4 regions of the Brevibacillus choshinensis genome follow, and region 1 is predicted to be linked to each of the others. Evidence: riboswitches for the same ligand, from Rfam matches in the RefSeq annotation. Region 1 holds a riboswitch; each other region holds the start of a gene.
What was found. A riboswitch is a leader RNA that binds a small molecule or an ion and turns the genes downstream of it on or off. The one in region 1 is predicted to bind S-adenosylmethionine.
Positions count from the first base shown of each region.

Region 2: it holds a riboswitch for S-adenosylmethionine, as region 1 does, so the genes downstream of both, JNE38_RS02650 (methionine ABC transporter ATP-binding protein) here and JNE38_RS29840 (MetQ/NlpA family ABC transporter substrate-binding protein) in region 1, are expected to answer to the same signal.
Region 3: it holds a riboswitch for S-adenosylmethionine, as region 1 does, so the genes downstream of both, mtnK (S-methyl-5-thioribose kinase) here and JNE38_RS29840 (MetQ/NlpA family ABC transporter substrate-binding protein) in region 1, are expected to answer to the same signal.
Region 4: it holds a riboswitch for S-adenosylmethionine, as region 1 does, so the genes downstream of both, JNE38_RS29330 (BMP family lipoprotein) here and JNE38_RS29840 (MetQ/NlpA family ABC transporter substrate-binding protein) in region 1, are expected to answer to the same signal.

Region 1 is NZ_CP069127.1:6,017,754-6,025,804, reverse strand. Features, by position in the region: gene JNE38_RS29865 (YxcD family protein) at 1-108, opposite strand, end outside; gene JNE38_RS29860 (hypothetical protein) at 96-539, opposite strand; gene JNE38_RS29855 (FAD-binding oxidoreductase) at 660-2,036, opposite strand; gene JNE38_RS29850 (methionine ABC transporter permease) at 2,125-2,787, opposite strand; gene JNE38_RS29845 (methionine ABC transporter ATP-binding protein) at 2,787-3,824, opposite strand; gene JNE38_RS29840 (MetQ/NlpA family ABC transporter substrate-binding protein) at 3,862-4,692, opposite strand; SAM riboswitch class I at 4,824-4,927, opposite strand; gene JNE38_RS29835 (DUF2294 domain-containing protein) at 5,143-5,499, shown strand; gene JNE38_RS29830 (ABC transporter substrate-binding protein) at 5,772-6,845, shown strand; gene JNE38_RS29825 (nucleoside hydrolase) at 6,932-7,864, shown strand; gene JNE38_RS29820 (ABC transporter permease) at 7,891-8,051, shown strand, end outside.
Region 2 is NZ_CP069127.1:479,280-487,330, forward strand. Features, by position in the region: gene JNE38_RS02630 (LCP family protein) at 1-105, shown strand, start outside; gene JNE38_RS02635 (spore germination protein) at 187-1,638, shown strand; gene JNE38_RS02640 (GerAB/ArcD/ProY family transporter) at 1,650-2,780, shown strand; gene JNE38_RS02645 (Ger(x)C family spore germination protein) at 2,761-3,921, shown strand; SAM riboswitch class I at 4,061-4,179, shown strand; gene JNE38_RS02650 (methionine ABC transporter ATP-binding protein) at 4,284-5,297, shown strand; gene JNE38_RS02655 (methionine ABC transporter permease) at 5,298-5,963, shown strand; gene JNE38_RS02660 (MetQ/NlpA family ABC transporter substrate-binding protein) at 6,019-6,864, shown strand; gene JNE38_RS02665 (peptide ABC transporter substrate-binding protein) at 7,057-8,051, shown strand, end outside.
Region 3 is NZ_CP069127.1:5,288,336-5,296,386, forward strand. Features, by position in the region: gene JNE38_RS26545 (GNAT family N-acetyltransferase) at 1-468, opposite strand, end outside; gene JNE38_RS26550 (hypothetical protein) at 734-1,291, shown strand; gene JNE38_RS26555 (OsmC family protein) at 1,426-1,893, opposite strand; gene JNE38_RS26560 (ABC transporter substrate-binding protein) at 1,915-3,549, opposite strand; gene mtnA (S-methyl-5-thioribose-1-phosphate isomerase) at 3,710-4,750, opposite strand; gene mtnK (S-methyl-5-thioribose kinase) at 4,747-5,976, opposite strand; SAM riboswitch class I at 6,143-6,287, opposite strand; gene JNE38_RS26575 (anti-sigma factor) at 6,380-7,570, opposite strand; gene JNE38_RS26580 (sigma-70 family RNA polymerase sigma factor) at 7,554-8,042, opposite strand.
Region 4 is NZ_CP069127.1:5,893,600-5,901,650, reverse strand. Features, by position in the region: gene JNE38_RS29350 (NAD(P)/FAD-dependent oxidoreductase) at 1-1,127, shown strand, start outside; gene JNE38_RS29345 (MarR family winged helix-turn-helix transcriptional regulator) at 1,209-1,628, opposite strand; gene JNE38_RS29340 (DUF3298 and DUF4163 domain-containing protein) at 1,834-2,451, opposite strand; gene JNE38_RS29335 (methyl-accepting chemotaxis protein) at 2,622-4,100, shown strand; SAM riboswitch class I at 4,176-4,287, shown strand; gene JNE38_RS29330 (BMP family lipoprotein) at 4,506-5,570, shown strand; gene JNE38_RS29325 (ABC transporter ATP-binding protein) at 5,667-7,196, shown strand; gene JNE38_RS29320 (ABC transporter permease) at 7,171-8,051, shown strand, end outside.

The DNA.
Region 1 (8,051 bases):
CCACATCAGTTCAACCTCGACTTCCTGCGGTTGAATCTGCTTCTTGCTCGCCACATGCAGGCAGATGGCGTTGATCAGTACTTGTTCATCAAACGTTATCTTTTCCATGTGTTCAATTCCTGTTTCTTCTGGCGCTGCGTTTTAAAGTAAACGAAAACTTTGCGGATCAAGACGATCACGGCAACGATCGCCAGCATGTTGATCAGGAAGCCGAAAATGGCGCCCAGTGCCCCCATATTGCCGAACAGTCCGCCAAACAGCATACCTGCCAGTCCACCAACCAAGAGACCTTTCATGAAGCCGCCGCTTTTGCTTGGAGCTGCAGTCGCAGGGGTGCTGGTAGGAGTAGTCGTGCTTTTATTGGTAGAAGCATTTACATTCGAATCACCTTTAGTCGGTGTTTGTGTGTTCGTCGGAGCCGTATTGGAATTGAAGGATTTTTTACCGGATTTGTAGCCTTTTGCGTCTGCGTGATCGATAAATCCGCCAGATGCGAAAACGAGTGTTACGGCAACCAAAAGCATGAGCAGTTTTTTCATGTGTTTGTAGTAGCCCCTCTCTTTGATATGACCCTATGGACATAAGTGTACACTAATATCATATCGATTTCCACCAAACATTCCGTGAACAATATGGAAAAATGGTAGTGGCGGAAACTGTCAATCTAGAATTTTCCCCGGATTCAAGATGTTGTTCGGATCGAATTGCTGTTTGATCAGCTTCATCCAAGGAAGTGTATCGGCATGCTCCAGCTGGAGATATTTCTTCTTTCCGATCCCGATGCCGTGTTCCCCTGTGCAGGTTCCTCCTTTTCGCAGGGCATATTCGACGATCTTGACGTTAACCTCTTCAGCGAGCTGCACTTCGGCGGGATCTTGTTTGTTGAACATGAGGCTGGTGTGAAAGTTGCCATCCCCGACATGGCCCAGGACACCGCCAGCCAATCCGCTTTGATCGATGACTTCACGCGCGTACACCACAGCATCGGTCAGTTCCGAGAGGGGAAGGCACACATCGGTGATCATCATTTCTCTTCCTGGATAGCCGTGCTTAAAGGCGTAAGCGATATGATGTCGAGCTTCCCATAGCTTTGCCCTTTTCTTGGAATCTGTTTCAACTAAAAAGTCCACGCAGCCATTTTCAGCTAGCAGCTCCTCGGCAAAGGCGACATCGTGAGCCAGACCGGCTTCGTTGCCATGAAATTCGAGGAACAAGGTAGGCTGCTCCAAATAGTCCGTTTCGCTGTGCAGATTGACCTGGCGAATCGAGGTGCTGTCCACCAGCTCGACACGAGCGATGGCGATTCCGGCTGCCAAGAGGGACATAGCTCCATCGACTGCTGCCTTTACTGTGGGGAATGTGGCGCGGCCGGCAACCACGGTCTCGGGAATTCCGTACACTCTGAGGGTAATCTCTGTAAAGGCACCGAGTGTCCCTTCCGACCCCACAAACAATCCGGTCAGATGATAGCCCGAAGATGATTTGGCGGACAATCCACCGGTGCGAATGATCGATCCATCCGCCATGACGACCTCGAGATCACGGACTTGGCTGCGCATGATGCCATAGCGCACACTGGTGGTGCCGCTCGCATTGGTCGCTGTCATGCCTCCGATGGTAGCGTCTGCACCTGGATCTACAGGGAAGAAGAGGCCGTGCTTTTTCAGTGCTGCATTGAGCTGGGTACGGGTGACACCGGGCTGAACCCGGACCAGAAAATCTTCGGGACGCACCTCGATAATCTGGTTCATTTGCTGAAAATCGATGGAGATCCCGCCTTTTAGAGGGATGCAATGGCCTTCCAGACTGGACCCGGCGCCAAAGGGGACGACAGGGATAGAGCGCTCGCCTGCGTATCTGAGAATAGCCGAAACCTCTTCTTTGGAGGTGGGGAAAACGACCACATCCGGCAATACGGGGGTGTGATGGGACTCATCTTTGCTGTGCTGGTGAAGCATGGTCTCGTTCGTCGTGGCACGATCGTCTGCTGTGATTCGTTTCAGATCCTCGAGTAATGTCTGTGGGATGCTGCCCATAAGGAAATACCTCCATTAGCTGTATTCTTCTTCGGTTTGCGATAGTACAAGAACCTCTAACCGTTGGACAGTTAGAGGTTCACGTGTTTTACGCGCTCTTTTTCAGTTTTCTCGCTGCCCAGTTGCCGAGGGATTGGATCAGCTGGACGAGAACGACGAGAATGATAACCGTGATGACCATCACTTCGATATCCCATTGCTGGTAGCCGTAGCGGAGGGCGAGATCGCCGAGGCCGCCTGCACCTACAGCCCCTGCCATCGCGGTCGCACCGATCAGACCGATAGTGGCGATCGTCAGGCAAAGTACGATACCGGGACGGGCTTCACGAAGCATGATGCGGAAAATGATCTGGGTACGGGAAGCACCCATCGCTTGATACGCTTCGATCACACCGCGGTCAACGTCGAGCAGGGCTGTCTCCATCAAACGGGAGATGTAAGGTGCCGTATACACGATCAGTGGAACGATGGCCCCCTCGATTCCGATGGATGTCCCAACGACCAGCTCCGTAAAAGGAATGATCGCCACCATCAAGATAATGAACGGAAGGGAGCGCACGACGTTAATGATGGTATTCAGGATGTGATAGATCCATTTGTTCGGAAACAGATGATTGCCTTGTGTAATCACGAGCAGGATCCCGAGCGGAATGCCGATCAATGTGGCGACGAACAAGGAGAAGCCGACCATGATGACTGTTTCTTGCAACGACTGTCCAAAGACAGGAATCATTTCTGCCAAGCGATCCATTATCGGGTAACCCCCTCTCGTGCCACGATATCTACGTTGTATACAGATTGGCGAAGGAACTCGATGCCTTCATTTACGTCCTTTTCCTCGCCGGAAATATGCAGGAGCAAAATCCCGAGCGCCGTTCCCTTGATCGAGGTGATGGAGCCGTACAATAGATTGGTGCTCACCGGAAAGCGAGCAGACAAGGTGCCGAGAACAGGATCGAGTGCGGCGTCTCCACGGAATGCGACCCGGAGAATTTTCGCTGCAGGGCCTGTCTGCTTGATTTTCGACAAGATTTCATGTGGCACATCGTCATCAAAAATGGTTTTGATGAAGTTGCGAGTAGTCTGCTGCTGAGGATTGCTGAAAATATCGAGCACAGAGCCCTGTTCGATGACCACACCGTTTTCCATGATGGCTACGTTGTCGCAGATTTTTTTAATGACCTGCATTTCGTGTGTAATCAGCACGATGGTCAAATTGAATTTCCGGTTGATGTCGAGAAGCAGCTCCAGGATGGAGTCGGTAGTCTGCGGATCGAGTGCAGAGGTGGCTTCATCGCATAAAAGGATCTCCGGATCTGTAGCCAGGGCACGGGCGATGCCGACGCGCTGCTTTTGTCCGCCCGATAGCTGAGAAGGATAGGAGTTTGCTTTATCTTCGAGGCCCACCAACCGCAAGAGATCTTCTACCTTCTGCTTGATTACATCTTTGGGTACCCGGTTCATTCGCAAAATCTCGGCTACGTTGTCAAAGACGTTATAGGAGGACAAAAGGTTGAAATGCTGAAAGATAATCCCGATTTTTTTGCGGGCTTGGCGCAATTCCTTTTCTTTCAGCGAAAGCATATCCTGACCGTTGACTACGACGGAGCCGCTGGACGGTTTTTCGAGCAGGTTGATCGTGCGAAGCAGGGTGCTTTTCCCTGCTCCGCTGAATCCGATCACGCCGAAGATTTGTCCTTTTTCCACGTTCAGTGATACGCCCTTCAAGGCTTGAACCTGTTTGTTTCCCACCGTATACGACTTATGGATGTCGGTTAGCTGTATCATCTCTCCAGTCTCCTTGTTGTTCGATAGTTAGTGTAGCTTACCAGGATGGGAGCACAGCTCCTTCAAAGTGTTCGTCGATGAATTTTTTCACTTCTTCAGAACGATAAATCTCAACCAGTTTTTTCAGTGCAGGGTTGTCTTTGTTTGCTTCGTTTGCAGCCAAGACGTTTACGTATGGAGAATCGGATGTTTCAGAGAAGATGGAATCCTTTTTCGGATTGTAGCCTGCTTCCATCGCAAAGTTGGTGTTGATGCTCGCTAATTCTACGTTGTTCAGGGAGCGTGCCAGGAAAGCAGCTTCCAGTTCTTTAAATTCCAATTTTTTCGGGTTTTCGATGATATCCAATGGAGTGGCCTTATTGCCTACGCCATCCTTCAGTTTGATCAGACCGGCTGCTTGGTACAGCAACAGTGCACGAGCACGGTTTGTTGGGTCGTTTTGGATACCCACTACGCCGCCTTCAGCGACTTCTTCCACTTTCTTGTGCTTGGTGGAGTAAAGACCCATTGGGAAAGTTACTGTTTTGCCAATTTCGACAATCTTGGTTTTGTGGTCTTCGTTGAATTTGTCCAGAAACGGAATGGTTTGGAAGCTGTTTGCATCCAGGTTTCCTTTATCGAGAGCTTGGTTTGGCTGCACGTAGTCATTGAATACAACGACTTCTACTTCCAAACCTTTTGTTTTCGCCACTTCTTTTACTTTGTTCAGGATTTCTTCGTGAGGTCCAGCGGTTACGCCGACTTTGATTTTCGTTTGCTCGGCAGCGGTCCCTCCTGCAGCCGGAGCAGCCTCCTGTTTACCTCCGCAAGCAGTCAGCAAGGATGCTGCGAGCAATAGTGAGCTAAGCAAAATTCCTGTCTTTTTCATGATGTGTTTCTCCCCTTTTGTCTAATGAGTGTTTATGTTTTGAAAAATAAAAACCGTTGGAATTAAGAAAAACCTCTTCCCGGAAGAAGAGGTCGTCGTTAACTGTCGCAGCTGGTCAGTCACTCATTCCTCTCTTATCTTCCGGAATTTCTTCCGCTGGATTTGGCACCATACCGTGTTCGGGTAGGTTGCCGAGGCATCATGGGGCCAGTCCCTCCGCCTCTCTTTATAAGAGATTGAGATATGCAGTTAAATAAGTGGTAATTCTTATTTGGATAGTTGGATTATAGCTCGCATTTTTAAACGTGTCAAATGTTATTCGACAACTTTTTTATATTCTGAATGTTGGTAAATTGATCAAAATACGAATGATTGCTTGATAGAAGCGTTTATCATATGTATAATGAGAAAAAATCAATAAGCCTGATACTTACTCTCGCAGGTGATGTCATGACTATACAGGACACAAACGAAAGCAGAAAAAAGCTATCTGCGATCTACAACGAGATAGCTAAGGAGTTGTTCGGCTTTGGGACAACTTTACTGAGAGTAACTATCGAAAATAATATGATTACCTTCTATGCCAAGCATCGGCGCTCACCGCGTTCGGCTGCATTGGAAGGCGAGGCTCCTGCTCTGAAGCTCGAGGTGGACTTCCGAATGTCGCTTCTATATAAGAAGAAGCTTCGCGAACGTTTGGAGGAAGACATGAATCTCGACATGGAAGCTGTACTGAGAGATTATGACGCTGCCACACAGCTGGCGATCACAAACGTCATTTTGGCTGAATCACAATCGAATACCTGACGGAGTCGTTCGGATTTTCCCTTTGGATCTATCTGAGGGGAAGACCGGCGGCAACGGCAAAACGGGTGTCGCTATTCTTTGTTTACGAAGAAAAGTGCTCTTGTTTAGAATGAATGTTCTAATCAAGGGTACTTTTCTTTTCTTTTTTTACCATTTTCTTCTAGATAAAGGTGTGATGGCGAATAGACCAATGATGCCGAGGGAAACAATCAATTGGATTAGAATACGTGCTCCATTATCTGAAAGAGAAACCAAAAACGGAGGAATACAAGATGAAAAAGTGGTTAACAGGAGTTCTTTCCTTTTCGATGATTTCAATGGCGCTCGCAGGGTGCGGCAGCAGCGAGCAGCCGAAAGAAAATGCAGCTGGCGGAGCAGCGAGCGGCGAGCCGAAAAAGCTGGTGATCTCCACCTGGGGTTTTTCCGAGGATTTCTTCCGCAAAGAAGTGTATGAGCCGTTTGAAAAAGAACATAACGTCAAAATTGTTCTGGAAATCGGGAACAATGCAGAGCGTTTGAATAAAATTCGCCAAGGCAGCTCCGATGTGGATCTGATTTATCTTTCCGACTACTATGCGCAGCAAGGAATCGAGAGCGGTGCCTTTGAAAAAATCGATCGCAGCCGCATTCCAAACCTGAAAGAGATCTACGACATCGCAAAAGCGCCGCTGGGTGAAGAGTACGGACCAGCCTACACCATCGGACAATTCGGGATCGCTTATAATCCGAACGTGATCAAAACGGAAATCAAGAGCTGGAAGGATCTGTGGAGCCCTGAAGTGGCAGGCAAGCTGACACTTCCAAACATTACGTCGACGACTGGCCCTATGATTCTGGATGCGGCTTCCCAAGTGGCAGGCAGCAAAGAATTCAATGAAGACCAAGCATTCGCGAAAATGAAAGAAGCGAACAAAGGCGTCGTGAAATACTACGACAAGACCTCTGAATATGTAAACATGTTCAGCCAAGAAGAAATCGCAGCAGGCCCGATCATGGAAATGTACTTCAAAGACATCCAGGCGGCTGTTCCAGAAGCGAAGTTCGTGACACCGGAAGAGGGCGGCTACGCGGTCATGAACACCGTGAACATCGTAAAAGGCAGCAAGAACAAAGAGCTCGCAGAAGACTTCATCAACTGGCAATTGAGCAAGGAAGTTCAGGAGAAATCCGCAAAAGCGAAAGTCGATTCCCCTGTAAACACCGGCGTGAAGCTGACTGACGAGGAAGCAAAAGGCGTAACGTATGGCGAAGAAACCATCAGCAAGCTGCACAAGCTGGACATGAAATTCGTGAACGAGCATTCCAAAGCATGGATTGACCGTTGGAACCGTGAAATTACCCAATAAGCAGGAAAAATAGATAGGACGACAAGGGTGTACGCCAAAGGAGCGATGCCCTTGTCGCCTTCACCAAATGCTAGGGAGGCCCACTGATGAAGCAAAAGATCATACTGGATGTAGACACAGGCATCGATGATGCGCTGGGGATCATCCTCGCGGTACGCAGCGGGGAGTTTGATCTGATCGGGATCACGACCGTAAACGGCAACGTCTCTCTCGGAAAAGCGACGGAAAATACGTGCAAGATTCTCGATTTGCTGCAGGTGGGGAAAGAGATCCCGATCGTGCAGGGAGCATCCCAGCCGCTGCTGCGGAAGGTGTTTTTTGAGCATCGTGTTCACGGTGAGGATGGCCTGGGCGGGGCGCTGCGCGATGTGCCGATCCAGACACAACCGACCCAAGGCTTTGCATCAGATTTCATCATCGAAAATGTACTTGCGAATTCCGGACACGTCACGCTCGTCATGACAGGCCCGTTGACGAATCTGGCGCTGGCCGTACGCAAATGTCCAGAGCTTGTGCATCATGTCAAAGAAGTCATTTTCATGGGAGGCGTCGTCCGTGAACACGGGAATGTCACGCCGACCACTGAATACAACATGTACGTCGATCCCGAAGCGGCCAAAGTCGTTTTCCACGCGGGATTTCCTGAATTGACGCTCGTTGGGCTGGATGTGACGAGAAAGGTTTTGCTAAACGAAGATCATATCCGCGAGCTTGGCGACACGCCGATTGCCCGCTACGTAAAACAGAGCACGTCGGATTACCTCGAACGATATTTTGAGCGCAATGGCGTCAGAGCCTGCGCGATGCATGATCCTCTCGCGGTGGGAGTCGCCTTGAACCGCAATCTGGTGACGACAAAAAAGCTGTATGTGGATATTGAAACGAGAAGTGAGCTGTGTGATGGGCAAACCGTCTGCGATTTCCAGAATCGGTTGAACAAGGAGCCGAACATGAACGTCTGTCTGGCCGTGGATGCCGAAGCGTTCTTTGAGCGTTTTATCCGCGCCCTGAAAGCCTGACGATACTGGGAACAGGAGTTAATGGAATGAAAAAAAAGGGTCTTTATCTGTTGTTGCTGCCAGGCGTTTTGTTTTTGACGCTGTTCATGATCATCCCGATCGTGATGACCATTGCGTCCACCTTCTTTCAAGAAGGGAGCTTTACCGTTGAAGGCTATCTCAAGTTTCTGACCGATCCGTATTTTAT
Region 2 (8,051 bases), 630 kb from region 1:
GATGTAGATCAGGTCCAGTCTTTTATTCAAGAAACGCTTCAGCCAGCTACTGAACCAACTGGTGCAACCGTGGAAGATCCATCGACAAGCAGCACGCCTCAATGAGCGTGCTGCTTTTTTTTTGGAACCATCCTGGAGTTTTGGGGAAGACTATCCATGATTTGCATTGTGTGGAGGTGAAGGTGGATGGATCAGGAAATGGCGCACAGGTGGTTAGCCAACACAGGAGACCTGATCGTAGAACACATCGATGAGCCGGATGGCCGTGTGCGTCTGTACTATCTTTCCACCATGGCAGATGCGAAGGTCGTATACAACGAATTGATCCCAAAGCTTCGCATTCTCCAACTGGAGGATGCAAGCATAGCCGAAGTGGAGAGGCAGCTGGGGGTTGCCAGCAGCAACCGCGTCTACGGGGTGCAAGAGGCAGTTAGTCGAATGATACAAAATTGCATCTATGTGCACGTTCAGGACGCTGCATACGGTCTTGCCATCCCGAGTGACGGCACGGCGGGAAGGAACATCCAGGCGCCTGAGGTGGAATCGGTTGTTTTGGGACCTCAGCTCGCCTTTGTCGAAGAACTGCATGTCAACCTGAGCATCATCCGGAAGTACATGCCGACCACGCATCTCTTTCATGAGCGATTGGCGGTAGGAAAAGAAATCCCGATTGATGTTTCCCTCTTGTATCTCGAGAATATCGTAGATCCGGAAAATGTGAATACGGTGCGCCAGCGCATACAGGAATTGAATATTGACAGCCAACTCGATTCCAGTATCCTCGCACAGTACATCGCGGATAATGAGCGCTCCTTGTTTCCTACACTTCAGATTACCGAACGGCCGGACCGCGTCGTACACGGCTTGCGGCAGGGCCAGGTGGCGATTTTTGTCGAAGGAAGCCCCTTTGCTTTGCTGGGGCCGACTACGCTGCTGCAGTTTTTTCAGTCGCCGGATGACTATTACTTGCGCTGGGTTCTGGCAACCTTTAACCGTACGATGCGGATGTTTGCCATGATCCTTTCTTTGCTGCTTACACCCGTCTACGTGGCTGCACTCACTTATCACTATGAAATGGTCCCGGCCGATCTGCTCCTCTCGCTGGCACAATCCCGATCGCGCGTTCCTTTTCCCCCGCTCTGGGAGGCGTTCTTGATGGAGATCATTATCGAGCTGCTGCGGGAAGCTGGGGCAAGGCTCCCGACAAAGGTCGGCCAAACAATTGGTATCGTGGGCGGTATCGTAATCGGACAGGCGATCGTTCAAGCCGGGTTTACCAGCAACATACTGATCATTATTGTCGCACTCGGGGCTCTTTCTTCTTTCATTGCGCCCAGCTATATGATCGGCTCCACGATTCGAGTCATCCGCTTCCCCATGATTTTACTCGCCGGTCTGCTCGGCGCGATGGGGATTGTGATCGGCTTCAGCTTTCTGGCCAGCCATTTGCTGCGGCAGACCAGTCTGGGACGCCCCTACATGTATCCGCTCTATCCGGTTCGCTTTGAGGATTGGAAGGACGGATTTATCCGAGCACCGCTATCCTCCTTATGGCAGCGCTTCAAGTTCCTTAATCCACAGCTGAAGCAACGCTTCAATCGAGAGCAGGCACAGATAAAGAAAGACATCGACGAGTGAGCGAGGCCCATATGAACATCAATGACAATGTAAAACCGACAAATACCATATCGGCGTATTTAGCAGGATTTCTTGTTCACGGCACTCAGATCGGTGTGGGTGTGTTGGGCTTTCAACGAATCGTTGCCCAGGAGGCTGGACATGATGCCTGGATTTCCGTTGTGTTGGCAGGGCTCCTCACACACTTGACCGTTCTGGTGATCACCAAGACCTTGGCGTGCTACCCGAGTGCGGATATATACGGCATACAGCTGGATGTTTTCGGTAAATGGCTTGGTGCATTCTTAGGGGTGATTTATTCGATTTATTTTTTCCTATCAGCAATGGTCATTCTCCGTACATATGTGGAAGTCGTCCAGACCTGGGTGTTCCCCAACCTGCCGACCTGGGTCTTGTCCGCTATCATCCTGCTTCTCGCCGTCTACACGATTATGGGTGGAATCAGGGTGGTGGCAGGGTACACGTTCTTCTCCGTGAGCGTGACCATCTGGCTTGTCTGCGACTTGTATTATCCGCTGCAATTTGCGCAGTGGGAGTATCTGTTCCCCATCCTGGAAGCGAACGCAGGTCAGTTGTTCAAAGGAATGATCGGGATGTCCTTGAGCAGCATCGGCTTCGAGATCTTATACGCCATCTATCCGTATATTCAAAATAAGGAGAGGCTTCCCCGAAGCGTCCAGACCGGGGTGCTGGTCACCAACCTCATCTATACATTCGTGATGATCGTATCCCTGGTATTTTTTAGCCAAGGACAGCTCGTCAGGACGATCTGGGCGACACTTAACCTGAAGAAGATGGTTTATTTCCCCATCCTGGAACGGTTCGAGTTGATCGCGATTTCCATTTGGCTGCTCGTGGTTCTCCCCAATATCATGGTCTTCATCTGGTCATCTGCACGCGGATTCAAGCGTCTCTTTGGGTGGAATTTGAGAAAGACGATGATTTTGATCGTACCCGTCATTTATTTCATATCCCTGCTTCTCGTAAGCCGAAATGAAATCAATAAATTGAACGACATTTTTGCCAAAATCGGCATGTATACGGCGTATTTGTACCCTTTCTTGCTTTTTGTGCTGGTCAAATGGAAGCAACGGAAAAGGCGCATGAAGGAGGGGACGGCTGATGCGACAGTCCACGAATAGTTCGTTTGGGACAGGCAAACGGTTTTTGAGCATGTGGTGTGCAGTGACCCTGCTGATCACGGGCTGCTCGGACAGGCAGATCTTCGACGAGACAGGGTTGGTGACCGTCGTCGGCTATGATCTGCAAAAAGACGGCAACACTCGGGGAACCATCGTCATGCCTTCGATCAATCCGGAAGCAAAAGAAAAAATCCAGTTGATTTCTGCTGTTGCGAAGACAAGCAAGGGCATCCGGGACCAGGCGAATTTACAGTCAGACAAGAGAGTGCTGGGTGGTCAGCTGCGTGTCGCTCTGTACAACGAGGCGCTGGCCAAACAGGGATTGGGAAGCATCGTTGACACTCTCTATCGGGATCCGTCCATCTCCAGCCGGCTGTATCTGTGCGTGTATGAGGGCTACACCTACGATTTGCTCACTTATCCGTACAAGGAACTGGGAAACATCGGGATCTACATGTACCGCATGATCGAGCAGAACGTGAGGGGGGAGAAAATCCCGTCTACCACGATGCACGAATTCTTCCGTGCTTACTACGATCACGGGATAGATCCGCAGCTACCCTACATCGTGAGAAAGGGAAACGAGATCCAAATCAAGGGAGTCGCTCTGTTTCAAGGCGATCGCTATGTAGGGTGGATCAGTCCCAAGGAGGCCTTTCTCATCAAGATGATCCATGGAAAGTTCAGGATTGGCAGCTACGACACGGCTGTTCCGTCCGAAGTGTTTGGCAAGCATGTGGAGCATCTGAAAAATAAAGCGAAGGATGTGCAGCTCGTTTTTGACACCATCTCTTCTAAATCGCGAGTCAAGCTGACGAAGGAGTCACCCGCCCACTTTGATGTGAAAATCAAGTTGAATGCGCGCATTTTGGAATTGACAGTCCCCTTGAAAGTGGATGAACCAGACATTTTGAGCATGATGGAACGAGCGCTGGAAAAAGAGATGGAGGGGAAGCTGCAGCGAATCGTGAAAAGAATGCAGGAGATGGATGTGGATCCGGCCGGGTTTGGGGTGATCTACCGAGCCAATCGCCGGGGAATGGGAAAGATGACGACCAGTGAGTGGCGGAAGATGTTCAAGGAGGCCACATTCAGGTTCAAGGTGGACGCAACCATCATTCGAAATGGTGTTATGGATTAAGTATCAATTAATTTGCATTGCAAAAAAACATTTTTTCCTCGTATTTCTATTGACGTACGTTTTTCAAAAGGGATATAATCCGATTTGTATCACGGAAACATTGAAATGCGAAATATGAACATAATATACGTGGAAATCTTTCTTATCAAGAGAGGCGGAGGGACAGGCCCTATGAAGCCCGGCAACCGGCCCAAGTCAATGACATGGGTGTCGCGGTGCCAATTCCTACAAGATTGAATGGATCTTGATAGATGAGAAGGGTGGATGCGAACGTTATAGACGTTGCAGCCCCTTTTTCGTTTGTTGAAAAAGGGGCTCATTATTTATCGATCATAGAAGTACTTGAATGGGAGGTGGACTCGTTGATTCAATTGCGTAATTTGCAAAAGAGCTATCAAGTGCAAGGAAAGACGATTCCCGCATTGCACGGGATCGATTTGACGATAGAAAAGGGAGAAATCTACGGGATTATCGGGCATTCCGGTGCCGGTAAGAGTACGCTCATTCGTTGCATCAATTTGCTGGAGCGTCCTACTGCTGGACAGGTGATTGTGGATGGGGTAGATCTGACCCGTCTGGATGACCAAAAGCTGCAGGAACAGCGCCGCCAGGTAGGCATGATTTTTCAGCACTTCAACCTGCTGTCTTCGGCAACGGTAGGAGACAATGTGGCGTTTCCGCTGAAATTGGCAAAGCGTCCAAAGCAAGAGATCCGCAAAAAGGTGGACGAGCTGTTGAAGCTGGTCGGGCTGGAAGCGCATCGGGACAAATACCCATCGCAGCTGTCCGGCGGTCAAAAGCAGCGCGTGGGGATCGCCCGTGCGCTGGCAAACGATCCAAAGGTGCTGCTGTGCGACGAGGCTACATCCGCACTGGATCCGCAGACGACCAATTCCATTCTGGCATTGCTGCTGGATATCAACCGCAAGCTGGGATTGACGATCGTCCTGATCACGCATGAGATGCACGTCATTCGCTCGATCTGCGACCGTGTCGGGGTCATTGACGGAGGTCGCATCGTTGAGTCCGGCAAGGTGCTTGAGGTCTTCCTGAAGCCTCAGCATCCGACCACTCAGGAATTCGTGGAGCAGGTAGCGGACTCATCAGAACTGCGTGAAGCAGTCGCTCATGAAAAAGCGACAAGCAATCGAACCATCGCACGAGTCACCTTCCTCGGAGAGCAAACCTATCAGCCGATTTTGTTCCAGACCATGCAAGAGACCGGTACGGTATTCAGCATCTTGCAAGGAACGATCTCGCGCATGAAGGATACACCGTATGGTCAGCTCGTTGTTGAGCTGGAAGGCGATGCACAGCAAAGCATGCGTGCAATTGAAACGCTGCGGCAGCGCGGCCTTGAAGTGGAGGTGATTTAAATGGGATTGACGCTGGAAAATGTGGACTGGAGTGAAATCGCAGAAGGTACCGGGGCAACGCTAACCATGCTTGGGTTCTCTACCTTGTTTGCGGTATTGATCGGTTTGCCGGTCGGTATCATCCTGTTCCTCACATCTCGGGGTCAGCTTTTGGAAAATCGCGCGTTCTACTCGATCGCTTCGATTGTCGTCAATATCTTGCGTTCCGTACCCTTCATCATTCTCATGATCCTGCTGATTCCATTCACCAAAGCGATCGTGGGCACATCCTTAGGCGTGCTGGGGGCAATCCCGCCGTTGGTCATCGGTGCGGCTCCGTTCTTCGCCAGACTGGTAGAGACCTCTCTGCGTGAAGTGGATAAAGGCGTGATCGAAGCGGCTCAATCGATGGGTGCCTCCAACTGGCAGATCGTATGGAATGTCCTGCTGCCCGAGGCGCGGTCCGGTCTGATCGCGGCGATTACGATTACGACGGTAACGCTCGTATCGTACACCGCCATGTCCGGGGTTATCGGCGGCGGAGGTCTGGGTGACCTGGCGATTCGCTACGGCTATCAACGCTTCCAGACTGATGTCATGATTGTTACTGTCGTGATTTTGCTCGTGTTGGTGCAGATCTTGCAATCCTTTGGGGACAGGCTGGTCTTGAAATTCAGCCGCAAGTAAGATCTTTCCATAGATAAAGCTTTACAAGAAGCAAAGAAAAAAAGGGGGATTTTCCGTGAAGAAATTAGTGGTATCTGTACTGTCTACTGTATTGGCATTCTCTCTGGCAGCTTGCGGCAGCAAGCCTGAAACAGCTCCAGCTCCAGCTGAAGGCGGTGCACAAGGCTCCCAAGGCGGCCAAGAAGTAACCCTGAAAATTGGTGCTACTCCCGTTCCGCATGCAGAAATCCTGAAATACATTCAGCCTAAGCTGAAAGATCAAGGTGTAAACCTGGAAATCAAGGAATTCACCGACTATGTACAACCAAACGTACAAGTAAACGAAAAACAACTGGATGCAAACTTCTTCCAGCACAAACCATACCTGGAGCAGTTCAACAAAGACCAAAACATGGACTTGCAACCAGTGACAGCGGTGCACATCGAACCATTCGGCGCATACTCCAAGAAAATCAAGAAAATCGACGAATTGGCTGATGGCGCAACAATCGCTCTGCCAAACGACCCAACCAACAACGGCCGCGCGCTGGCTCTTCTGGAGAAACACGGCTTAATCAAGCTGAAAGAGGGCGTAGGCATCAGCGGAACCGTAAAAGACATCGTAGAGAACAAGAAAAACCTGCAATTCAAAGAAGTAGAAGCAGCTATGCTGCCACGTGTACTGGAAGAAGTGGACCTGGCGCTGATCAACACCAACTACGCGCTGGAAGCGAAACTGGTTCCAACGACAGACGCTTTGATCCTCGAAGACAAGGAATCCCCATACGCGAACTACCTGGTAGCTCGTCCTGACAACAAAGATTCCGAAGCGATGCAAAAACTGGCGAAAGAACTGAACTCTCCAGAAGTAAAACAGTTCATCGAAGAGAAGTACAAAGGTGCGATCGTACCAGCATTCTAAGAATAAATTTAATTGATCTATAAACAATAAACCCAACTGGTCCATGTGGCTGGTTGGGTTTATCTTTTTTAATAAAAGTATAAATATTCATAAAATTAAATGAAATCTATCCAAACCCCATTCTCAAAACAGCTGCCAGTCGAGTATATTTTGGTGGAACTTGGAAATTGTTTGACAAGGGGGAACATTCAGATGAAAAAGAGAGTGAGTATGCTTGCTGGTCTTACATTGCTCGTCGGGACTGTACTGGCAGGCTGTTCCGGCGGAGGGCAACCCTCAGCAACGGAACCGTCCAAGCAAGAGACGGCTGCACCAGCAGATGAGAAAAAGCCGCAGGTATTCCGTGCCAATCTGACGAGCGAGCCTTCTACTGCAGACCCAGGCTTGGCCAAAGATGCCACTTCAGGGGCTGTCGTGCGCGCAACCTTTGACGGATTGACCCGTCTGGACAAGGATTCGAAGCCGATGAAATCGATGGCGTCTGATATCAAGGTGTCCGATGACAACCGCGTCTATACGTTTACGATCCGGGATGCGAAATGGAGCAATGGAGACCCGGTGACGGCTCACGACTTTGAGTATGCCTGGAAGCGTGTGCTGGATCCGAAGCTGGGGGCGGAATACGCCTATCAGCTGTACTACATCAAGAATGCGGAAAAGGTTCATACCGCCAAGGCGAAGCCGGAGGAATTGGGCGTCAAGGCGCTCGATGACAAGACGCTGGAAGTAACGCTGGAGAACCCGACACCCTTTTTCCTCGAGCTGACGGCGTTCTACACCTACTATCCGGTCGACAAAAAGGTAGTCGAGGCCAATCCAAACTGGGCGAACGAAGCTGCGACGCACGTAGGAAACGGGCCATTCAAAATGACTGGCTGGGAGCACAAGAGCAAGATTGTCCTGGAGAAAAACGAAAACTACTGGGAAAAGGACGTCGTGAAGCTCGATCGGATCGAATTCGCCATGATCGAGGACGACAGCACGGCCTTGTCCATGTTTGAAAACGGTGAGCTGGATTGGGCTGGCCAACCGCTCGGGGGATTGCCTACCGATGCCATCCCATCTCTGAAGGATGCAGGAAAACTGGTCGTTCATCCAAAAGCGACGATGTACTGGTTTAAGATGAATACCACAAAGGCGCCGCTGAACAACGTGAAAATCCGCAAGGCGCTGTCTTATGCGGTGAA
Region 3 (8,051 bases), 730 kb from region 1:
CAGAATGCCCTCCAGATGGAAGCCCAATCGCTCGGGAATCGATCTGCTTTTGTGATTTTCTGTAGCCGCCTGGATGGTCACCTTTTCCAAATCCCAAGAGCCGAAAATCAGGCGATCGATATAGGTGGCCACTGCCGATGTCATGAGGCCCTTGCCCTGAAACTGGGCCCCCAGCCAGTAGCCGATGGATGTCTTCTTGTTGATCCAGTCAATATTGTGAACGCCCAATGTGCCTGCCAAACGCCCGTCGTACCAGATGCCGTAGTGCGTACCCTGGTTGTTGTTGTGCTGATTTACGGTCATGTTGATGAAGTGCGCCGTATCCTGAACCTTCTTCGTATAGTCCAGCCAAGGCAGCCATTCCTTTAAATAGGAGCGATTCGTATCGGTCAGCCAAAACATTTCCCCTGCATCGGCTGGCTCCAACTGCTTCAGGAATGAATTTTCTGTCATCCGTATCCGTCTCACGAGCGTCCCCTCCAAGTGTTCTCTCTATCTGTTGGGTGTAACTGCTTTGCTTTCTTACGCTCGATTATGGAACAGGGCGTATCGTTTTGGCAAGATCGTGCGGATATTCATATGACACCAAATAAATGAAAAAGCTGACAACGCGATTCGGGGAAAGTGGCTGCGGGAGAAAAGCATAGGGAGTCGCATTGAAAAAACGGAGAAAACGAAGGTAGTGTTGAAATTGAATACTCAGGTATCCTTAACAAAATGGGGTGAAAGGATCTTGTTTGGCATTCAATATGATCTAAATTTATCGGGTAAAGAGCTTAGTCAATTGAGCTTAGAAAATTTTGAAGTTGAATATGGTGGCGTTCTATATGGACAATTGGAAATTAAGGTAAACGACCAGCTATTTGGTTCATGTGATCCGGAGAATCCTCAACCACTGCGTGATTTTTCCGAAGCTCCAATCATTGCGTGGTTAGGACTTTTATGTGATGTGGTGGTATTAAAGCAGAGTCACCCTTACGTTGCTCTAAATTCATTAGATGAAGTGTTCCTTTGGTTTGAGTTTGTAGATATTGGTAAAAGTAATCTTCAGGTTGCTTTAATCCAGGTGGATGAGAGATTGAATACAAACGATTTCATTATAACTGAACGAATAAACCAAATCTCGAAGTGCTTGTGGAAAGAAGAAATTAAGAAACAAGAGCTTATTACCGAGATTTTATTAAAAGCAGATGGGCTTGTTTATTATTTAGAAAATGTTAACCCTGCTCTTCTTAAGAGTAGCAGTATAAAGAGTTTGGCAAAAAGAGTCTCCGTCTTGAAAAAGGGGTAACTAATCAGAAGAAAGGATACTTAGCAACAATCTTTACGAAAAAAGCCTACTCGAAAGATAACCCCCCCTTAAATACGGGGGGTGATTGTACATTGAAAGGCTGTCACCTTTTATCTATTTCTTGATATCGCTCATCACTCTTCTTCCACAGTTCCCTCTGACTCCGCTACTTCATTTCCGTTAATGAATACATGCGGAATAATGGTTGCTTTCAAAGAAGCCGCTACCGGACAGTACTGTTCGCTCTCCAGCTTGACTGCCTGCCAGATACGCGATGGGGCTACCTCTCCGCTCACATGAAACGTCAGGTGGATTTCCGTGATGGCGTGTGGTACGGCCTCATCGCGAATTCCGTCTGCGACGATCTCAATGGCTGTCGGCGATTGTCTCATCTTTTCCAGCAGTTTGGTCACACCGATTCCCATGCAGCCGACCAGCCCGACCAGGATCAGCTCCAAGGGGCTGTTGCCTGCTCCCTCCCCGCCAAGTGCCACACTGGAGTCCATGAACACCGGATACCCGCTCGGTCCCTTCGCTTCGAACTGGAGCTTTCCTTTCCATTGCGCTTGTACGTTCATCTGTTTCTTAGCCGTCGCTGTCATCTGTCTTACCTCCCATTGAATTTAGGGTACAACATCCCATTCATGCACGTCGTAGGTGGTTCCAAAAAGGCGCGGCTCCCCTTTGATGACTCGCTTGTTGACCGCCACCAGGGCGGGGTTGTAATAGAGGGTCAAAAGAGGAATATCCTTTTGCACCTGGGCCTGGACTTGATCGTAAATCTCTTTTCTCTTCTTCTCATCCGCCTCCGCTTTTCCCTGCTCTAGAAGCTTATCTACCTCAGGATTGGAATAAGCAGACGAGTTGCTGAGCCCTTCGCTGTGATAGTACGCGGAAGAGTCCGGATCGATGTTCATGTACAAGCCGCTCAGTGCCAGATCAAATTCATGCTTACGGAGCTTTTGGCTGACGGTCGCAAAATCAAATTTGGTGATCTTTGCTTGGATGCCCACCTCTTTCAAATTCTCGGCGATAATTTGGGCGGACTGCTCACGGATCTGATTTCCGGTAGGAACGATGAAAGCAAGCTCTCGACTGCTGTCCCACCCTGCCTCTCGCAGCAAGCTTTTGGCTTTTTCCGGATCATAAGCAATGGGTGTGAGGCTCTTGTTTTGATACGCGCTGAGGGAAGGGTACAGACCGTCAAAAATTTCCGCATCGCCCTTCATTAAATTGTCTACAATCAGCTGCCGGTTGACAGCATGGGCGATCGCCTGACGAACTTTTGCATCACGGATGGTTTGGGCATTGAACATCATCGCCTGAATCCCTATCTGCGGTTCGAGCTTTGTACGCAAGCTTTCGTTTTTACGGATCAAGTCATAGTCCTGATCTGGCAGATTTCCGATACCCAGCCCGTAGTTCATTTCGATTTCGCCGCTCTGCAGCTGAGCGACCAGATTCGTGCCGGGCATGATTTTCACAAAGATTTTATCCAGCTTGGGTGCGCCGCGGTAATAATGCTTATTCGCTGCGAATTCCACGTACTGATCTTTTTCATATTTCACAAAGGTAAAAGCGCCATTGGTCACGTCCGGTTTTTGCATGAAGGGATGCTTCGCCAGGTCCTCCGGGTTCACATCTTTGAATACGTGCTTGGGCAGCGGCTTGAATTTCATGCCGAACTGCTCCTTGATCATATTGGGATCCGTTGGGCTTTTTGCATGCAGCTCAAAGGTCTGTGCGTCGATTACCTTCAAGCCCGCTATTTCCGCCTGTCCCTCTGGAAGCTTGCCGTCTGGACCGACTCCCTCCAGAAACGCGATTGACGAACCCAAGGTCGACTCTACTTTCGGATTGGCGATTAATTGCAGTGTGTACGCCACATCTTCTGTCGTGACAGGGGTACCGTCCGTCCACTTTGCTTTCGGGTTCAGCTTGACCGTGTACGTCTGTTTATCCTCCGTATCAAAGGAATCAGCCAGCTGCGGCAAAAATTCCAGGGGCTTGATCCGGTTGAGAAGCGGCTCAAAAATGAGCGTGCTCGTCTCTGCGGAGGACAGGTCCCGCGAGCTGATCAGCGGATTAAAGGAAAGCGGAGCATTGAAGACACCGATTCTGACCATTTTTTCCGTTCCACTGGATTGCCCCGTCTTTGACTCCGCAGGCTTTGCCGTTTCCCCGGGAGACGTGCAGCCACTGATCAAAACAGATAAAGAAAGGAGCATCGCAACAGCAGGTTGCCACAATCGTTTCATCACGGTTCCTCCATCATACTCGTGTGGTTGAACAATTTTTATCCTAATTAATCTTATCTAAATAATCGGAATTAATCGTTGATACTACTATAATACATCCATTTTCCTTGTCAACAAAAAAACACCCACCTCCTGTCTGGAAGTGGGTGCTCCTGATCCCTTATTGCTTGCTGCTGCGAATATCTTCCGGTTTGAAAATGCCTGTTTCGGTCACGATCGCGGTGATGTACTGGGCAGGTGTCACATCGAATGCCGGATTGTATACCTTGATATCGTCAGGCGCAACCTGTTTGCCCAAGCCGTGGGTGATTTCTTCGGCTGGACGCTCTTCGATAGGAATGTCCGCACCCGTCGCTGTCTCGAGATCGACAGAAGAGAGCGGCGCTGCCACGTAAAACGGAATGCCATGCGCCTTTGCCAATACAGCGACGCCGTAGGTACCGATCTTGTTGGCCACATCTCCGTTCGCCGCTACCCGGTCCGTTCCGACGATGACTGCTTCTACCTTGCCTTGGGACATGACCATCGCTGCCATGTTGTCGCAAATCAGGGTGACGTCTATGCCAGCCTGCTGCAGCTCGAAAGCGGTGAGACGTGCGCCTTGCAATACCGGGCGCGTTTCGTCTGCGTATACTTTCAGATTCCAGCCGCGTTCCTTCGCGAGGTAAAATGGCGCTGTAGCCGTTCCGTATGCAGCCGTGGCCAATGCTCCCGGATTGCAGTGAGTGAGTACGCCCATCCCGTCATGCAAAAGAGTCAGCAGGTGTTCCCCGATCGTCCGGCAGACTTCCGCGTCCTCTCTCTGGATCGCCAGAGCTTCGTCGAGCACAGCTGCCTTCAATTCAGCGACTGCTTTGTCCCCTTCTTTTTGAACCCGTGCACGGATCCGGTCGAGTGCCCAAAACAGATTGACGGCTGTTGGACGGGAAGTGCCCAGATAGTCTGCTTTTTCTTGCAGCTCCCTCCAAAATGCCTCGTAGGAAGTCGCTTCGCTGTTGCGGATCCCGAGGTACAGGCCATACGCCGCGGACATTCCGATGGCAGGAGCGCCACGGACTTGCAGATGGCGGATAGACGCCCATACTTCTTCTGGAGTCGTCAGTGTCAAATAAATGGTTTCTACAGGCAGACGCGTCTGATCGAGCAGGACAAGTGCATCATTCTCCCACTTGACTGGCGCGAGTTGTGTGCTGGTTGTCATACGGTCGTTGCCTCCTGATAATATCGTGCTGTCACGGTGCGGACCAGGTCCGTAATATCTGTCGATTCTTCTACATCTCCGCGGCCGAGGATCAATGCTTCCCCGATCGCCAGAGCCAGCCGCTCTGCTTCGGCACGCGTTTGTGCGTCTTCGATGCTGTTCAGGTCAGCTACACCTGCGAGTCCGATCACACGACGCAAGATTTTGCAGCCCGCAAAGCCAGCGGCATCCTGAATCAGGCGCTTCACATAGCTTTGCCACAAGCCCTCTACATGGGCGCTGCGCTCTTTTGCATGCTTGTGCCAGAGCTGGACAAATTGAGAGACGAATTCATTCCAGACATCTTCCACCGTCGTAAGCAAGTATTCGCGATACGATTCGCGTTCTCCTTGGTCTTTTTGCAATCCGTGCTGACCTGCGTAGTTGAGCAGCAGGTTCGCGATCACCGCTCCAATGTCAAATCCGATCGGGCCGTAGTAAGCAAATTCTGGGTCGATCGCTTTCATGCTGGTCTCCGTAATGAAGATGCTGCCTGTATGCAGATCCCCGTGCAGCAGAGCTTCAGCGCGCGTGAGGAAATCGAATTTCAGCTTGGCGATTTCCAGCTTGAGCGGCTTGTTGTTCCAGATGGCTTCGACTTCTTTTGTGATCAACGGATTGAAGTCGTTGGTCGGCGCGTTTTCATAAGGATCAGTAAACACCAGATCTTCCGTAATTTTGCACAATTCGGGATTCAAGAATGTTCCGACGAGCGCTTTTTTATCATACGGATTCAGGCCCAGATCTGAGGTGTAGAACAGCGTGTGTGCGAGAAACTTGCCGATCTGCTTGGCGAACAGCGGATAGCGCTTGCCTTCGATCAACCCTTTGCGCATGATGATGTGGTCTCCCACGTTCTCCATGACTGTCAGTGCCAGCTCCTGATCAAAGTGATAGACTTCCGGCACCAATTCCGGAACGCGTTTGTGCTGAATGCGGAGAGCTTCACTTTCGATGCGTGCACGATCCACGGTCAGCGGCCAGGATTCCCCTACCACCCGTGCGTACGGTAATGCCTGCTTGACGATGACGCTTTTCCCTGTAGCATCTTCCCGAATGTCAAACACCAGATTGAGGTTACCGTCGCCGATTTCCTTGCTGCTAAGCGTTGCACCCTCACTAAACAGCCCCGGCAATGCCTTTACGTACTCAACTGCCTCCTGCTCACTCAATGCGCGATATGCCATGATTCTATTTCTCCCCTCTACTTCATTTTTCGTATATCGTCAGTGGGCTGGTCATGTCACCCAGCCTTGCGGTCAAGCGATATGCAGCTCTTGACATGCAAAAGACCTCTTTTCCGAAGAAAAGAGGTCGTTATCGTCACGTATAGAGAAACGTGCGCCTTTGTCCCCCTTATCTTCCAGACTACTTTTGTTTCTGCAGGAATTAGCACCGTGCACGTCGCCTGTGATTCAGTCGCCTCGAGCGTCTGAAAAGCGTCGTGTCGGTTGCCGGGTATCATCGGGCCAGTCCCTCCACCTTCTCTGGATAAGGTATCCAACGTATGCAATTTTTAATTTAGTTTGAATCATACAACCACGTTCGGAAGCTGTCAACACTCTTTTTCGCGGAATATGCTCGCGACTGCTACCAGATGATCTGCGTCCCCGAGGCCCCAGGGCGATCCCAATTCCACCAGTTCACTTTGCCGAGAAAGGCCGCTGTAATGGACTTTTCAGCCTGCAGCTTGAGCAACTCCTTGGTAGGTCCTGTCAGCACAGCTCCGTAGATAAGGACGCCCTTTTCTTGCAAATACGCGTATCGCTGAGCGATTTTCGGATCCTGATGAGCAACCAGATTGGTGCCGATGCTGCGAGTCAAGCGATCATGCTCGGTGAGGTATTTCATTTCCGCCAGGAAGGCTGCGGCTCGCCTATCTCCTTCTCCATTCACGCGTATCGGGCTGTCGCCGTAATCCAACACCCGTTCGGAAAACCCCCATACATCTCCGGCCGACAGCAGGAGATTGCCGCTCTCGTGCTCTGATTCATCAAGCTCGACTCCCGTGTCTACGGCAAACCATACCGTGTCCGCATTGTGCGAGAACACGTGCTGTGATATCCGTTTGTTGTATTCTTCGTACGTGATTGGGTGATCAAAAGAAATGGCAAGCTGGCTCACTGTTCCCTCTGGCAGCTTGTTCATCGCATTCCATGCAGGGGTCCGCAGATAAGCCGTCTCCTCCTCGGTCATCTTCTCATCAGTCGGATAGCGGAAAAACAGCTTGGTCTCCCGGATTCCGTTTGCCCATTTCGGTTCGGCATGGATACTCCACAAGATGTTGGTATTTTCGAAGAACCCGATATTCTGCTGCTCTGCACCCACTTGCTCACGCAGTTCCATCTTGATCTGCCCATACAGCCCTCCGACCTGCGATCCGCTGCTACCCGCGCTGACACCAGGCTGAGTGAAATTGACCATGTCCCTGGTGACCCGGAACAGATCATCGTACATCCATGAGCCGATCCATCCATTCGCAATGGTCGCAGCAACTCCAAGCACAAAGAAAATGCCGAATGTATAGGCAGAATTGGTCAAGCGCATCTTCCACTTTCCCCGGCGGATGATCGACCGCTGTTGTTTTTCCGTAAGGGTCTCTGCCTGTTGCAACAATGCTTCCCCGTCTGATTCTCCCAACAGAAGCCGTTCGAGTCGACTCGCATATTCTTCGTCGTCCGCTATCTCATCCCTGATCTTCTGCGCCTCTCTTTCGTCCAGTTCTCCCCTCAAATAAGCCAGCAGCTTTTGTTCCCGGCTATCATCACTTTGGTTCGTCATCGACTTCTTCCCTCCACATCCTTCGCATCTTTTGCCTTCCCCGGAACAGTGAGCGCTTGACATCCGCCAGATCGATTCCGAGCACATCGGCAATCTCCGCATAGCCAAACTGCATGGCGGACAGTAAAATGACTTGTTTTTGCTTTTCTGGCAGCCGCTCCAGAGAAAGCTGCGCCGATTCCCACATCTCCTTGCGAACCATCGCGTCTGCCGGATCGACTGCCTGCGCATCTACCCGCTCCGGAATTTGCTCGGTAAGCTGCACGGGCCTTTTCACCCGCTTGCGATGCCAATCGACAAAGGCATGGTATGCCACCTTGAATAGCCAAGGCCTCACTTTTTCCCCGTGAAAATCGTCCAGTGACGAAAAGGCGCGGAAAAAGGTCTCCTGCGTCAGGTCCTCTGCCTGTCTCGCGTCCCGGGTCAGCCGGAGAAGATAGCGATAGATATCGTTCACGTGCAGGCGATACACGTCCTCCAA
Region 4 (8,051 bases), 120 kb from region 1:
GTCCTTCCACTGTGCTCAATCTGATCAAATATGTGGACGCCATCAATCTGGAGCACGGGGCGACAGAAGTGATTACCGACCCGACGACAGAGACCATTAAAAATATCGAACAGCGTGGCTACGCAGCGGGGTTGAAGCTGCTGCGCGCACAGGTGCGTCACTTGGGAACGGAGCAAAACCTGCAAATTCTGCAGTCGATCTTTGAGCACCTCAAAGGCCGTATCGATATGATGTTCAAGACAGAGGTAGAAGACATCATTACCGTCAAAGGAGAAGGCGGTCACGAGGTCAAAGGTGTGACGCTGAAAAACGGGGAAGAGTACGAAAGTGATTTTGTCGTCATCGGGCCGGGAAGGGATGGCTCGGCTTGGCTGACGAACATCCTGAAAAAGCGTCGTTTGAAAATGTACAACAATCAGGTGGACGTAGGCGTGCGCGTAGAGACCTCAGACGTCGTGATGCGTGAAATCAATGAGCATCTGTACGAAGGAAAGTTCATTTTCAACACATCCGTAGGAACGCGGGTGCGTACGTTCTGCAGCAATCCTTCGGGACACGTCGTCGTGGAAAACCACAGCGGGGTCATGGCGGCAAACGGTCACTCGTACAAAGACCCGGCTCTCGGCTCGGCCAACACCAACTTTGCGCTTCTCGTTTCTCATACCTTTACGGAACCATTTGACAAGCCAAACGAATACGCACGGGAAATCTGCAAGCGGGCAAATGACCTGTCCAATGGCGGCGTGATTGTGCAAAAGTTCGGCGATATCATGCGTGGCCGCCGCTCCACCGAATCCCGCATTCGCGAAGGCTTCCTGGAACCGACGCTGAAGGAAGCTGTGCCGGGTGACCTTGGACTGGTGCTGCCGTACAATACGATGAAAAGCTTGGTGGAAATGGTAGAAGCGCTGGATAAGGTGACACCGGGTATTGCATCGGAGCACACGCTGTTCTACGGCGTCGAGGCCAAATTCTACTCCGCGCGTCCAAAGCTGACCGAAGAATTCGAGACGGAAATCAAAGGCCTGTTCTGCGGCGGGGACGGGGCGGGTATTACTCGCGGTCTGGCGCAAGCGGGAGCAGCGGGGGTCTGGATGGCTCGCAATATCACAAAACGGAATCAGTAACACGCTGACAATCAAAAAGGCTTCCCGTCCTGAAAGCACTTCTATCAGTCTTTCAGGGGGAAGCCTTTTTCTATGGCGTGATTACGCCTGCAGGCTATTCAGATTATCGTTCATCTTTTTCAGTATGCGGTTAAAGGTAGAGAGATCCTCTTCAGAGATGTCGCGCAGAGCAGCCGTTTCCAATTGGACAGCGGCCTCCAGCCATTCCGGGAACTTTTCCGCCGCTTGGGGCGAAAGGGAAACGTAGCGCTCTCGTTTATCTTCCCCTTCTGCGCGTATGACCCAGCCCATTTCCTCCAAACGGGTCAACGTCCGAGTGATGGTGGGAGCCTCTACGTGGAGGTAGTTGCTGATCTGCACCTGCGTCAAGGTGTCGCGATAGTGCAGGCACATGAGGATGCCCCATTGGGAGCTGTAGAGTCCCATGGGCGAGAGGACTCCATTCAGTTTTTTACTGAAGACTCTGGCGGTTTGACTGATTTTATGTCCGTAATATTGCATGATATCCTTCCTCCAAGAAAACGAGTCCGATATTCCATACACTTGATTGCTTAAGTAAATATGTACAATTAACATACTATCAGGTCCAGACATATAAGTAAACACTTATTTGTATATGAAGGATCAGCATAAGCGTTAGCAAAGGCAAATAGACTGATGCCTTTTTGCGAGCGCATCAGCCTGTCTTTACCGTTCCCATTCGCTCCTAACTAGCGGCCAGGATGCCCAGTGGTCCCGCTTCATTGCTAATGGACTCCAGATCGTAGACGGATATCGGAAACATGGGAAAACCGACGTAATAGGGCGTGATTTCATAGAGCTGAAAGTAGATGACCAGTGTTTTGTCAGCGAGATAAAAATCTTGGTCTGGCTTGATCGGGGTGAAGTTGCCCAATGTGGGGATCTGCCTTTCCTTGATCTGTGCCTTGATGTGGTCGGATAATACCTTGACGTAGTGGCTTCCTGGCTTGAACAGGTCCCTCAGGGAAAAGACCTTACCCGTGTCGACATCAGCGGAGACCGATCCGAGAAACGTCATTCCATGTGCCATTTGCGGCGTATAGGCATAGTTGGTGAGAGTGGCGCTGACGATGCCGCGTTGGTTGTTTTTGATCTCGTAGGTGCCTTGCATCTGGGTATTTCCCTGGACCTGGACTCTCTGCTGCTCGTGAATGAGGCCATGGACGGTTTGCAGCAGGGAACGGTTGATTTGCTGCTCAGCCTGGTGGTTGGATAGTCCGGACAGCTGAGGGTAGTAGATGGTGGTGGAAGGATTCTTGATCGTACGCGTCAAGATCGTGACGGGTAAACGGTTTAATTCCACTTTTTTCGTCCTTTCCATTCAAAAGATAGGTATCTGTCGTATCAGCGTATTCCGATTTGGGCGAAGTGGTTTCTACCGTTCGCAGTTTTTTCACAGATAGAGGAACATTTCTCCATCTATAATGAGAAAAGAATCCGATATTACCAATAGAGGGCAAGGAGGGATACAGGATGATTCAGCTGGTGAAGGGTACCTTGACCAACAAGGAAGGCTTCATGATTTTTGTTCTATGGAATCATTTATGGATGGCCGGGCTGATTGCATTCCAGGAAAATGTGAACTTCTGGTTCGTCAGTTCGTTAGGGTTGCTGGTGACCTTGATCGTATCGCCGTATTATTTCATCCGCAAAGACAGCGCCGTTATTCGTTATCTGGTTGCAATTGGACTCATGTTTTATGCCATCTCTTTCGATCATTTTAGCTCGTACCAGGAAATAGCGTTTCTGGCATTTATCATCATGGGATTTTTGGCAGCCTACTTAGACTGGAAGCTGGTCGTTTTTGCGGGAATCACCGAGATCATTGTCACGTTAGTGGGCTATTACACCGGAACCTACCAGATATTTACCGGGAATTTCAACGCAGTCAATCTCGAGGTGAGAATCGTAGCCATCCTGATGATGATGGCGGCGGTGACGTACCTCTGTCTGGCAGGACAAGCCTCGCTTAGAAAAGCAAACACGGCAAGAAAAGAAGCCGAGGAAAAAGAGCAGCGACTGGCTGAGATGCTGGGACACATCAAAGTGATGACCGAGCAGCTCGACCGTACAACTGAACATGTGCATGAACATGCCGAGGGAACCAAGCGCAACACGGACGACATGATGATCGCCTTCAAGGAAGTCGCCACTGGCATGGAGTCTCAGGCAAACTCCACCGTAAAGATCGAGGAGGAAGTGCAGTCGATCGATCAGGAAATTGTCGAGGTGACTACTCAGGCGAACGCGATGAAGATCGAATCCGACCAGAGCAATTTGCGTCTGGCGGAGAGCATCGGGATGATGAACGAGCTATCCCAGCAGATGGAACAAATCGTTCAGGCCGTCACGATTGCAGCTTCGACAATCCACCAGCTCAATCGCCAAGCCAATCGCGTAGAGGAAATTGTCGGGGCGATCAACCAGATTGCCACACAGACCAATCTGCTGGCGCTGAATGCAGCCATCGAATCGGCGCGGGCTGGTGAGCATGGACGAGGCTTTGCAGTCGTGGCTGACGAAGTGCGCAAGCTGGCTGAGCAAAGTGCCACTGCGACGCAGGAAATCACCGAGATCTTAAAATCCCTCCATCAGGAAAGCGAAAATGCTGTCCAACAAATCAGCACGGGAGAGGGATCTGTCGCCAAAGGGCAAGAGCTGGCAGTCAAAACCGTCGCATCGATCGAAGCCGTACGCGCAGGGATGGTTACCTTCTTGGCTGCGGCAGAGCATGTTCGCTCCAGCATGGACAGAGTAAAAATGCGCTCAGGGGAAGTAGCGGCTGAGATGTCTACCATTACAGCCGTTACGGAGGAGTCGGTAGCCAATCTGGAGGAGCTGTTCGCTACTGCGGAAAATCAGCATCAAAAGGTGCGGGAAATCACAGAGGAGCTGGGAGAGCTGAACGCGTTGTCCCATCGCCTCCAGCAGACGTTTCATGCAAAGGATTAGAGGGAATAGAAATAATAATTGCATTTTTGTTTCGTTCTGCTAGAATTGATTTAATTAAAATCCTATCAAAATACTACCTTATCTAGAGCGGCGGAGGGACTGGCCCGATGAAGCCCGGCAACCACTGTACATGTACAGACTGGTGCCAATTCCTACAAGACAGGGAGAATGTCTTGGAAGATGAGGAAGAGGACCGTTCCGGACGTAAACTCTTCCTCAGGGAAGAGTTTTTTATTTGTCTAGCGCAAGTGAAAAAGAGAAAATGCGACAGCAAAAACGAACGATAACTGTATTTTTTTGTGAAATGTACGTAATTTATATTGATTTTTTGGTATAAAAACCGTACATTACATATGTGAATAGATAAAAACGAATTTAGAGGCTCTAGATAGAGAGGGGTACACCATGAAGAAACTATTGTTGGCTTTGACCACATTCGCCGTACTGGCAGCTGGATGCTCGGCGGGAGGCAGCTCTCCGACAGGAGGCAGCTCTCCGGCAGGAGGCAGCGCTCCTGCTGAAAAAGCAGAAGGACAAGCAGCAGGACAAGAGGGAGCGGCGAAAAAACGCATTGCCCTGATCCTGCCGGAGAAAATCGGTGTCAACCCGTTCTTTCAACAAATGGATGAAGGTGCCAAGAAAGCCGGCCAGGAGTTTGGCGCAGAAGTAAAAAGCATCGAGTCTACGGACCATGGAGCGATCGAGGAAAATCTTCGCGTCGCAGTGGCAGAAAATTATGATCTGATCATCACTTCTTCGTTTGAAGCAGAAGATGCGCTGAAAAAAGTAGCGGCAGAGAATCCGGATCGCAATTTTGCGATTATCGATACCGTAGTTGATTTGCCAAACGTCCGCAGCGTTACCTTCCGTGAGCAGGAAGCTGCCTATCTGATGGGGGCGGCTGCTGGACTGGCTACCAAAACCAACAAAGTCGGCATGGTCGTAGCGATGGATATTCCTCTCCTGAAAAAATGGACAGGTGGATTCCAAGAGGGGATGAAGGCGACAAATCCGAACGCGGAGTTCCTCGTGAACTACGTGGGCAGCTTCTCTGACCCGGCAAAAGCGAAAGAGCTGGCTTTGCTCCAAGCATCCAAAGGCGCCGACATCATTAACGGTGCGGCAGCGGTTGGCGATCTGGGCGTGTTTGAGGCAGCGAAGGAAAAAGGCTTCTACACTTCTGGTCAAGACGTAGACCGTACATCCATCGATCCCGCTCACATCGTGCTCTCTCAGCTGAAAGGCACCGATGCGGCAGCGTACGAAACCGTGAAGTCCTTTGTCGAAGGCAACCTGAAGCCAGGTGTAGTGACCTACGGATTGAAAGAAAAAGGCGTGGGTGTAACCTATGTGACCCACGAGAGCAAAACGCCGCTGAACCCGTTCATCGGCCAAGAAGTGATCGATAAAGTGAAGGCTATCAATGACGAGATCGTAGCAGGCACACGTAAAGTTCCTGACTCGTTCTAATAGCTGGCAGCACTCGTGCATTTAGGTGACCGACTACAGCTGTGTAGTCGGTCGCTTGTGTATTCGGGAGGAACGTGAAAAGAAGGAGGAGCGGGAATGGCGCATCGCTTGGAAATGAAGCAGATGACCAAGAAGTACGGAGAATTTACGGCCAACGATCAAGTGTCCTTCACCCTGGAAGCAGGCGAGGTCCATGCCATCGTCGGGGAGAACGGAGCGGGAAAAACGACACTGATGCGCATGCTGTACGGGATGGAGCAGCCGACAGAAGGCGAGATTCTGCTGAACGGCAAGCCGGTCGCATTCCGAGGGCCGAACGACGCGATTCGGAACGGCATTGGCATGGTGCATCAACACTTCATGCTTTTTGGAGATTTTACGGTAGCGGAAAACATTGTGATTGGGTACGAACCCAAGCAGGCGGGATTCTTCCGGCGCAAGGAAGCGGTAGAAAAGGTGCGTGCCTTGAGCGAGGAGTACCGAATCCCCATCAATCCCCTGACACAGGTGTCCGCTTGCTCGGTCGGCGAGCAGCAGCGTGTAGAGATTTTGAAGGTGCTCTACCAAGGGGCGGAAATTATCGTGCTGGACGAACCGACCGCTGTGCTTACTCCTTTGGAAGTCAAAGATTTGCTGCAGACGATCCGGAATCTTGCAGCGAGCGGGAAAAGCGTCATCCTGATTACGCACAAGCTGCAGGAGGTCATGGAAGTAGCGGATCGGATCACCGTGCTGCGCGGAGGACGTGTGACCGGGACCGTTTCCCAAAGCGAGACCAATGTCGACGATCTGGCGAGGCTGATGGTGGGCAGGGAGCTGGAGGAGCTGAGCCAGCGGGTCCCATTGGAAGGCAAAAGGCTGCTGCACGTGGACCGGGTGACGATGCGAGAGAAACAGACGCTGCTGGATCATGTCAGCTTCTCCATTCACCATGGGGAAATCGTGGGGATCGCAGGTGTATCTGGAAACGGCCAGTCTGAGCTGCTGCAAGCCATCAGCGGCTTGCGACCCATTCAGGAAGGCAAAATCCATCTGGACGGTACCGATGTCACCAACAAGTCGGTGGAGGCGATCCGTCAGGCAGGGCTGGCGCATATTCCGGAAGACCGCTATCTATGGGGGACCGCGAAGCTGGAAAGCGTCGAGGAAAACGCGTTGATGGGCTATCAGCGGAAGCCGGAATTTTATCGTCGAGGCGTCATCCTGCGTGACTCGTTCCGTCAGGTCGTTCGTGGCTGGGTGGACCGCTTTGCGATCAAGACAGGCTCCAGGCAGCTGCAAGAGCTGGCAGGCAACCTTTCAGGCGGAAATTTGCAAAAGCTGATCGTCGCAAGAGAGCTGGGGCAGGAAACACCCCTGCTGATTGCCGCGGAACCGACTCGCGGCGTGGATATCGGAGCGATGGAACACATTCATCAGGCACTCATTGAAAAGCGAAATAACGGGGATGGGATCTTGCTCGTCTCGTCTGAGTTGTCGGAAATTCTCGCCTTGTCAGACAGGGTTTTGGTCATGTACAAAGGGCGAATCGCTGGTGAGCTGGCACGATCGGAAGCAACAGAAGAAAAAATCAGCGTGTTGATGGCAGGAGGAAATGTTCATGGCAGCGATCAGAGAGCTGTGTAAGTCGTTGGTTCAGCCGGTCCTCGCAGTCATGATCGGGCTGCTGACGGGAGCGGTAGTGATTGCGGCAGTCGGCGAATCGGTCATTGGAACGTACCAGGAAATGTGGAAGGGTGCCTTTGGCAGCTTTTATTTCTTCACTTCCACGCTGGCACGTGCGACGCCGATCATGCTGATTGCGCTGGGGCTTGCCCTGGCCTTCCGTGCAGGGGTTTTTAACTTGGGAGCTGAGGGGCAAATGGTGCTGGGCGCAATCAGTGCGACACTCGTAGCGATTTATTTGCCAGCGCCGGGAATCGTGAAAATGCTGGCCGGAATCCTCGTGGGAATCACAGTTGGCGGTTTGTGGTCCCTGCTGGCAGGGTACATGGAGGCAAAGTTCCGCATTCCCCTGCTCATTTCCACACTCCTGTTCAACTATATTGCGGTGCTGTTCGCCAGCTATCTGGTGAGTGATCCGTTTCAAGACAGAACGGGTTCGGCAGCTCTCGCCCAAACCGTAATGCTGGAAAAAAGTGCATGGCTGCCCAAGCTGTTTTCCGGAATGAGCGTGCATGCGGGCTTTTTCTTTGCGATTGCAGCTGCTCTGCTGTTGTTCTGGGTGATTCGGTTTACGCCATTCGGCTATGAGGTTAAAATGCTCGGCCAAAATCCGCTGTTTGCAAGGTACGGCGGGATTAACCAGATCAAGGTGATGCTGACCGGGATGTTTGCCAGTGGTGGCTTGGCTGGATTGGCCGGAACAGTAGAAGTGCTGGGAGCGCATTACCGTTTTGTGGATGGCGCGCTGACTGTCCCCAACTTTGCCTGGACGGGCATGATGGCGACGCTGCTCGCTAATTCCAACCCGATCGGGAT